Regions from separate parts of the Janthinobacterium sp. YR213 genome, predicted to be linked through region 1. Evidence: predicted binding sites of a transcription regulator. Region 1 holds the regulator's gene; the other holds the start of a gene.

Region 1 (4,441 bases):
TCGAAACCCGTGGTGCCGATGATCATCTTGATGCCATGCTCGGCGCAATACGCCAGGTGCTGCAAAGTGCCTTCGGGACGCGTGAAGTCGATCAGGTAATCGGCGCCGGCCAGGCCGGTGGCCAGGTCGGATTCGATCAGCACGCCGGCAGGCTTGCCGAGAAAGGCGGCCGCATCCTGGCCGACGGAAGGCGAACCAGCGCGGTCGAGGGCGCCGGCCAGCACGGCGTCAGGCGCATTGCTGACCGCTTCGATCAGGATATGGCCCATGCGGCCGCTGGCGCCAGCGATGGCAATTTTCAGTTCAGTCATTTTATTCTCTTACAGCAACTTATTTGGTGGGTTCGGCAGCAGGTGCAGGTGCAGGCTCGGCGGCAGGTGCAGGCGTCACTTCCGGCTTACTCACAGGAATGGCGGGCGCGGCATCGGCCGGCACGGGCACGGCGCTTGGCGCCACGGGTGACGGCACGGCGGCGGCAGGCACGTCGGCCTTGGCGACCTTGGCGAACGGCGACGGGCCGGCGATACGGTCGATGTATTCTTTCTCCGTCGGCAAGTTGCCGCCTTCAAAACGTTCAACCTTGCCATCCTTGCCGAAGTACACGACCACGCGGCTGCTGGTGGTTTCGCCACTGCCCCGGGCCAGGCGGAATGGATAATCCCAGCGGTCGGCATGGAAGATATCGGTCAGCAGCGAGGTGCCGAGGACGAAACGCACCTGGTCGCGCGTCATGCCCACTTTCAACTGGGCCAGCATCTCTTCGGAGACAAAGTTGCCTTGTTGAATGTCAGGACGGTAGGGCGAGAAAAACCACATGAATTTTTGCAGCGGCGTAATGGTGGTCGTTTGTGCGCCCTGTTCGGGGACCAGTTCCTTGCCTTCTTTTTGAGCAGCTGCCGGCTTTTCGCCAAGGATGCCACGGCTGGCGCAGCCGGACATGGCCAGCGCGACACAGACCATGCCTGCCACGACTGGTGCTCGAAATGAAATACGGTGCCAGAGAGATGGCAATACAGCCGGTGTTACGCGCATAAATGACCTCAATTTGATGAACAAAACGCCAGGAGTGGCCGGCCTGCCAAAAAATGCATATTTTGGCACTCCCCGCTAAAACGCTATATGATAAAGCACCTGACCCACATACGAGCAACAAACATGAGTAACAATCCTAGTGATCTCAAGGCAAGCGGCCTGAAAGCCACCCTGCCACGGCTGAAGATACTCGATATCTTCCAGAGTAGCCCGGTACGCCACCTGACCGCGGAAGACGTCTACAAGATTCTGCTGGCCGACAATATGGATGTCGGCTTGGCAACTGTCTACCGCGTCCTGACGCAATTCGAACAGGCCGGCTTGCTCAACCGCAACCATTTTGAAACCGGCAAGGCGATTTTCGAACTCAACGAAGGTTCCCACCACGACCACCTGGTGTGCCTCGACTGTGGCCGGGTCGAGGAATTCTTCGACGAAGACATCGAAGTGCGCCAGCAAAAGGTAGCCGAAGAGCGCGGCTTCAAGATCGCCGAACACGCCTTGGCCATCTACGGCAACTGCATCAAGACGGCTTGCCCGCACAAAACCGCCTGACCACAGCTGGCCGCTCCCACGGGGCGGCTGGCGCGCCAGGCATTACGATCAATGATGGCTGAGCGCGCTTGACAGCAACTTGGCCGTGATATCGACAATCGGGATGACGCGCTCGTAGGCCATGCGCGTCGGTCCGATCACTCCCAGCGTGCCCACGATCTTGCCGTTGACTTCATACGGCGCCGTCACCACGCTCATCTCATCCATCGGCACCAGGTTCGATTCGCCGCCGATGAATATCTGCACGCCCGTCGCCTTGCTCGATACATCGAGCAGCTGCATCAAACCCGTTTTTTGCTCGAACATGTCGAACATCTGGCGCAGCGAATGCATATTCGATGACAGATCGCTCACGCTGAGCAAGTTGCGCTCGCCGGAAATCACCATGTCATCGCTATGGTCGGCCATCGCTTCGCTGCCCGCTTCCACGGCCGCCTGCATCAGGCTGCCCATATCGTCGCGCAACTGGCGCAACTCACCCTGCAGGCGCACGCGCACGGCATCGAATGACAGGCCGCCATAATTCTGGTTGATGTAATTGGCCGATTGCACCAGTTGCGCCGGAGTATAGTCGGCCTCCGTCAGCAATAAACGGTTCTGCACGTCGCCGCCGGGGGCGACGATGACGAGCAGGATGCGTTTTTCGGACAGGCGCAGGAATTCGATTTGCTGGAATACGGATTCGCGGCGCGGAGTGAGCACGACGCCGGCAAACTGCGACAGCGACGACAGCATCTGCGCCGCGTTGGCGATGGTTTTTTGCGGTTGCGGCGTCTGCAGGCGCATGCGCGACTCCACCAGATGCTCGTCCAGGTGCCGGACGGTCAGCAAGGTATCGACAAAGATGCGGTAGCCGCGCGGCGTGGGGATGCGTCCGGCCGAGGTGTGAGGGCTGGACACATAACCGAGCTCTTCCAGGTCGGCCATGATGTTGCGGATCGTGGCCGGCGACAGGTCCAGGCCGGAAATTTTCGACAAGGCGCGCGAACCGACCGGCAGGCCGTCGGCGATATATCGCTCGACCAGGGCTTTCAGCAGTGTTTGGGCACGTGTATCGAGTTGCATGGTGTTTTATTTAAGCAAGTATGTTGTTAAGCAAGCGGCAACGAAAGCGGCCGAACGTGCATCAACAGCGCCTATTATGCACGTTCGCCCGGTCTGCGGCGATCAATCTTCCAGTTGCCCCTGCAGCCACAGCAGCAATTCATCGAAGTTGGCGCAGATGGCGTCGGGCTGCACGCCGGCGGCCATCTGCGCGTCGCTGCCCTTGCGGTTCATCCACACGGCGCGCATGCCCGCCCCTTGCGCTCCCGTGACGTCGAAATACAAGTCGTCGCCCACATACACGGCCTCATGCGGCGCCACGCCCAGCGCGGCGCAAGCGGCCAGGAAGATGCTCGCGTCAGGCTTGGCCACGCCGAAATCGCTGGCGGCGATGGAGACTTTAAAATGCTGTGCCAGGCCGATAATTTCAAGGTCCGCATTGCCATTCGAAATCGAGCCGACCAGCATGCGCTGACCCATCCAGGCAAGGCCAGGCAAGACGTCGTCATACGGCTGGACGCGATGGCGCGCAGCCAGGAACTGCGCGATGGCGCCATCGACCAGGACAGGATCCTCGCCGGCCGCCTCGAAGGCGGCCAGCAAGCCCGCGCGGCGCAACTCGATCAGGTTGCCATGGAAATGCGGTTGTTCATGGAGCATGGCCAGGCGGTGCTGGCGCAGCACCTCGATGGAAAACTGCTGCGCCACCTTGGGCGCATGCGTGGCCAGCCAGTCGTGCAGAAGGGTTTCCGCGGCGGCAATCACGGGCGCGATGGGCCACAAGGTATCGTCGAGGTCGAACAGGATGGCCTTGGGCGGCACGGCAGGTTTTACAGGGGCAAGGGACATGGGATTCACGGTGGATGCCACGCCACAGTGCGCAGCCTGCCTCTATTGTCGCATTGATCGCCGCCGCCGGCATGGCTGCGCCTCCATGAAATGGGGCCGGGCCAGCGCTTCCCGGCGAAAAATTGTTACAGGGTGATACAAGGCAAGATCATTCAGCTTGCCAGATAGACTAAAATAGGCGCCATTCCAATGCGGCGCCAGCGTCCGCGTTGCGCTACCCAACCTAATTCGTTTTGGAGAATGTATGAAAAATTTGTACCTGCGCTCGATGCTGGCGGCGGCTTGCGCCGTCACACTGGCAGCCTGCGGTGGCAGCGGCGGCAACCTGTATCTGCAAGGCCAAGTCGTCGGCCTGGCCAAAGATGGCCTGATTCTCCTGAATGACGGGGAAAGCTTGCCGATTCCTGCGGGCCAGGCCAGCTTTGTTTTCACCAAGCTGGTCAAGAACGATGACCGCTACAATATCACTATCGCACAACAGCCCAAGGGTGCCGTTTGCACCATTATCAATGGCGTCGGCAAGGCATCGAGCTACTCCGTGACTACAGCCCAGGTGAACTGCCAGACCAACGCCTACCCGTTGAGCGGCACGGTCACGGGCCTGACCACGGATGGTTTGCGCCTGGTGATGGGCCCCAACGGCACCACCCTGCTGGCTGGCGCCACCACCTACGAATTCAAAAGCGTTGATGACGGCGCCTCGTACGGCATTTCCATACTGGCTCAGCCAACGGGCCTGACGTGCCGCTTCCAGGGTTCCAGCAGTGCCGATGGCAGCGATACGGTCGGCAAGATGGGATCTGCCGCCACGACCGCAGCCACACTTGACTGCAAGCCGCAGTAATCCTTGCGATCCGTCACCTATTTTTGGAGAAATACATGAAGTTATCCTGCTTGCGCCCTATCGCCGCACTGCTGCTGACCTTGGGACTGGCCGCTTGCGGCGGCAAGGCCTCGTATG
Region 2 (4,441 bases), 710 kb from region 1:
CGTGATGTTGGCGCGTGCGCGCAGCAGGGCTACGCCGCCGCCTGGCACGATGCCTTCTTCCACGGCAGCGCGGGTCGCGTGCAGTGCATCTTCAACGCGGGCTTTTTTCTCTTTCATTTCGACTTCGGTGGCTGCGCCAACCTTGATCACGGCAACGCCGCCAGCCAGTTTGGCGACGCGCTCTTGCAGTTTTTCACGGTCGTAGTCCGAGGTCGCTTCTTCGATCTGTACGCGCACTTGTTTCACGCGTGCTTCGATCGAAGCTGCTTCGCCGGCGCCATCGATAACGATGGTGTTTTCCTTGCCCACTTCGATGCGTTTCGCTTGGCCCAGTTCGGCCAGGGTCACTTTTTCCAGGGTCAGGCCGACTTCTTCAGCGATCACTTGGCCGCCGGTCAGGACAGCGATGTCTTCCAGCATGGCTTTGCGGCGGTCGCCGAAGCCAGGTGCTTTCACTGCGCAAGTTTTCAGGATGCCGCGGATGTTGTTCACAACCAGGGTGGCCAGCGCTTCGCCTTCGATGTCTTCTGCGATGATCAGCAGTGGACGGCCAGCTTTTGCGACTTGTTCCAGTACCGGCAGCAGGTCGCGGATGTTCGAGATTTTCTTGTCGCACAGCAGGACGAATGGGCTGTCCAGCACGGCAACTTGTTTCTCCGGGTTGTTGATGAAGTATGGCGACAGGTAGCCGCGGTCGAACTGCATGCCTTCAACGATGTCCAGCTCGTCGTTCAGCGACTTGCCGTCTTCAACGGTGATGACGCCTTCCTTGCCGACTTTTTCCATCGCTTCAGCGATACGCTCGCCGATCGAGTAGTCCGAGTTTGCCGAGATCGCGCCAACCTGGGCGATTTCCTTGGTCGTGGTGCAAGGACGGGCGATTTTCGCCAGTTCTTCGACGGTGGCAGCAACTGCCTTGTCGATACCGCGCTTCAGGTCCATCGGGTTCATGCCGGCGGCAACGAACTTCATGCCTTCGCGCACGATGGCTTGTGCCAGCACGGTTGCGGTGGTGGTGCCGTCGCCGGCGTTGTCGCTGGTGCGGGAAGCAACTTCCTTGACCATTTGCGCGCCCATGTTCATGAGCTTGTCTTTGAGTTCAACTTCTTTCGCTACCGAGACACCATCCTTGGTGACGGTTGGGGCGCCGAACGAGCGCTCCAGGACCACGTTGCGGCCTTTCGGGCCCAGCGTTACTTTGACTGCGTTGGCGAGGATGTTGACGCCTTCGACCATCTTGGCGCGCGCTGCGTCGCCGAATACTACTTCTTTAGCTGCCATGTTCAATTCTCCTGAGTTTCGGGATGTATCTGTCTACAACGTGGAAACAATTACTTGACGACGATCGCCATGATGTCTTCTTCGCGCATGACCAGCAGCTCATCGCCGTCAACTTTGACGGTTTGGCCGGCGTACTTGCCGAACAGGACGCGGTCGCCCACTTTGACATCCAGAGGACGCACTTTGCCGTCGTCGAGAATCTTGCCATTGCCTACGGCAAGGACTTCGCCTTGATCCGGTTTTTCAGCAGCTGCATCAGGAATGATGAGGCCGGACGCAGTCTTGGTTTCCTGGTCGAGGCGTTTGACGATGACGCGATCGTTCAATGGGCGCAGATTCATACAAAACTCCTTAAAGTTCAATGGATAGGTGTTGCTAAATGAATACATGCCTGGCACAGCGCCAGACGTGCTTTCAGTGACCGCCGTTGAAAGCAGCCCGCAACGGTCAAGCAAACCCCATGTCATCCTGTCCTTGCCTGTATCCGGCAGTGGTGCATCGCGGCGTCGCCCGCCGCGTAGCGTTCCCTGCAGTGGCCTGGCAAGCACCATCATTTCCTGAGGATTGCTACGAAAGAGTTTGTTAGCACTCTCTACTAACGAGTGCTAATTATAGGGACGGTAGGGGGCTTATTCAAGGGGAACATATAGATAGATGCTGAGCAGAGCCTGCATCTACACAGGGTTTGCGCCAGCACAAGCCTCGTTCCCGGGCGTCAGCAACAGGCGCGACTCTAGCATGCCGTTCGGAGAGGGGGCGTTCCTGTACGCATAGGAAACAGAGTTTGACTATGAAATTTGATAAGATGATTGCAATTGCATATCAATATCACCATTCGCACCAGAAAGCACGCCATGCCATTCCCGATTTCCCATCCCGCCCTGCGCCTGTTGGGCGCTACTCTCGTCGGTCTCGCCTGCCTGGGCAATGCCGCGGCACAAACGCCCACCATCGTCGACGAGATCACCGTGGCGGCCCTGACGCCGCTGGAAAAGGAAATGTTGCTTAATGACTTGTTCAACGACCTGAACAAGGATGACGACGACCAGGAAGCCCATGTGTGGGACAACGGCGCCGACAATGGCGTGCTGGTGAAAGTCACATACAACTTCAGCAACTCCGGCATGACGGAACACAGCTTGAAGGCGCACGTGTGCCGCGACCTGAAATTCGTCGTCACCGCGGGCGACAAGTCGCAGGACCTGAGCCGCCGCACCTGTTCGCAGAACAGCGGACGCTGGGATGTGCAGGGCAAGGACCCGGCGCCCGTCGTGTATCCGCCATTCCTGTCCGACGTCACCATCGCCAAGCTCAATGCCAGGGAACAGAAAGCGCTGCTGACGGCCGCCGTGCGCACCTTGAAAGATGAAGAGGATGGCAAGACGCGCCAGTGGAGCAACAAGGGCCTGGGCAATGCGGTGCCGCTGGCAGTGCGCCTGACGCCCTCGGGGACGGACGCCAAGCCTGGCAGTTATCGCAGTACTTGCCGCGACTTGACGATGGTTCTTGACGGCAAGGGCGGACAACAGACGCTGACGCGCCGCTCTTGCGAAAACCGCTATGGCGGACTCGATATCGAACCCGATTACGTCGACGAGTAAAACGCTGCCATCGCGGCGCCGGCAGATGCGCGCACTTGGCGAAAAGCGCCGGAAAAAGCGTGTATTGTCCGCCAACTGCCCTGCATTGATGTAAATATGTGTGACAGCGGCGTGATTCGATTGACGCCCATGGAGCGTCCGCCCTATAGTGGCGGGATGATTTCCGAATTCAACGAATTATCCGACAAAATAGGCCTGCTGGCCGAAATGACCCATGCGCTGCGCCGTGAAAACGCGCAACTGCGCAAGGACAATGCCGCGCTGGCCGCCGACAACGCGCAGTATGTGCAGCGCATGCGCGAGGCGCAGGAGCGGGTGGAGGCGTTGCTGGAGAAAATTCCCGAACTGGTGCAAGCCGGTCTGGAGCAAGCCGCTTCCGAAGCGGGCGCCTATATTGGCGAGAACGAGAAGGAAGCGTAATGCCGCGTGTCGATGTCAATATCATGGGCCAGTCCTACAGCATGGTGTGCCGCGACGGCGAAGAGCGAGCGCTGCGCGAAGCGGCGATCTATCTCGATAGCAAAATGAAAGCCATCCGCGACGCGGGCAAGGTCAAGGGCAACGACCGCATCGCCGTGCTGGCCGCCCTGGGCGTGGCTGCGGAATTCCTCTCCGTGAAGTCGCCGCAAGGTCCGCTGTCGGAATTGACGATACTGGAAGTGAAGCAGAAAATCTCGGCCATGCACACGGTGTTGGATAGCGCTCTGACGCCCCAGGAAAACCTTTTTTAAGCGTGCACGCGACGATTTGTCTTTGCGATGCGCGATCAAAGGAGTAAACTTGGGTCTACCCTGCGGTGTTCGCGATTGCCATATATTCCTTGAACCATTTATGCGCATCGGTTGCGAATTTTGTTTGATGGGAGTGAGCGTCGCTCGTTCGACGAACCCGAAATTGAACTAACGTGACCACCTTGAACCGTTTGGTTCGGGATGCCGGCATAGCGGCACAGGCGGGGCCCAATTTGCAGTACCAAGAAAACGGTTGCAGCATCGATGCGCAACCGTTTTTTTACGCCTGTTGCTTTTGATAGGGAGTGAATATGAAACAATATTGGCTGATGAAATCCGAACCCGATGAAGTGAGCATCGACGACCTGATGGCGGCGCCCAAACACACCATGCCGTGGTTCGGCGTGCGCAACTACCAGGCGCGCAACTTCATGCGCGATGGCATGCAACCGGGTGATGGCGTGCTGTTCTATCACTCGAGCTGCCCGCAGCCGGGCGTGGCGGGCGTGGCCGAAGTGGCCAGCGGTGCGTATCCCGATCACAGCCAGTTTGAAGAGGGCGGAAAATATTTCGATGCCAAGGCCACGCAAGAACAGCCGCGCTGGATCAGCGTCGACGTGCGCGGCGTGAAAAAGACGGCGCTGCTGCCCCTGTCCGAGATGCGCCAGATGCCGGAACTGGAAGACATGCTGCTGCTCAAGAAGGGCAGCCGTCTGTCGATCACGCCCGTGACGCCGGCGCAATGGAAAGTCATTACCGGCAAGCTGACAGGCTAGCCTTCGACCCGGTTGCGGCCATTCTGCTTGGCCCGGTACAGGGCCTGGTCGG

The links. Region 1 encodes HrcA, which represses chaperone genes, less so after heat shock. Its sites were predicted from a motif close to TTAGCACTCNNNNNNNNNGAGTGCTAA; they were not measured.
Region 2: groES (co-chaperone GroES) is a predicted target of HrcA. The motif match lies at 1,864-1,890, and genes of this name have one in related genera.

Annotation. Positions count from the first base shown of each region.
Region 1 is NZ_FNDA01000002.1:128,346-132,786, reverse strand. Features, by position in the region: gene dapB (4-hydroxy-tetrahydrodipicolinate reductase) at 1-311, opposite strand, end outside; gene BLT98_RS09805 (outer membrane protein assembly factor BamE) at 331-960, opposite strand; gene fur (ferric iron uptake transcriptional regulator) at 1,156-1,587, shown strand; gene hrcA (heat-inducible transcriptional repressor HrcA) at 1,636-2,652, opposite strand; gene BLT98_RS09790 (HAD family hydrolase) at 2,755-3,480, opposite strand; gene BLT98_RS09785 (hypothetical protein) at 3,725-4,324, shown strand; gene BLT98_RS09780 (DUF4369 domain-containing protein) at 4,360-4,441, shown strand, end outside.
Region 2 is NZ_FNDA01000002.1:838,207-842,647, forward strand. Features, by position in the region: gene groL (chaperonin GroEL) at 1-1,281, opposite strand, end outside; gene groES (co-chaperone GroES) at 1,332-1,622, opposite strand; gene BLT98_RS12935 (hypothetical protein) at 2,136-2,882, shown strand; gene BLT98_RS12940 (DUF904 domain-containing protein) at 3,039-3,302, shown strand; gene BLT98_RS12945 (cell division protein ZapA) at 3,302-3,613, shown strand; RNA gene ssrS (6S RNA) at 3,668-3,845, shown strand; gene BLT98_RS12955 (EVE domain-containing protein) at 3,925-4,389, shown strand; gene BLT98_RS12960 (GGDEF domain-containing protein) at 4,386-4,441, opposite strand, start outside.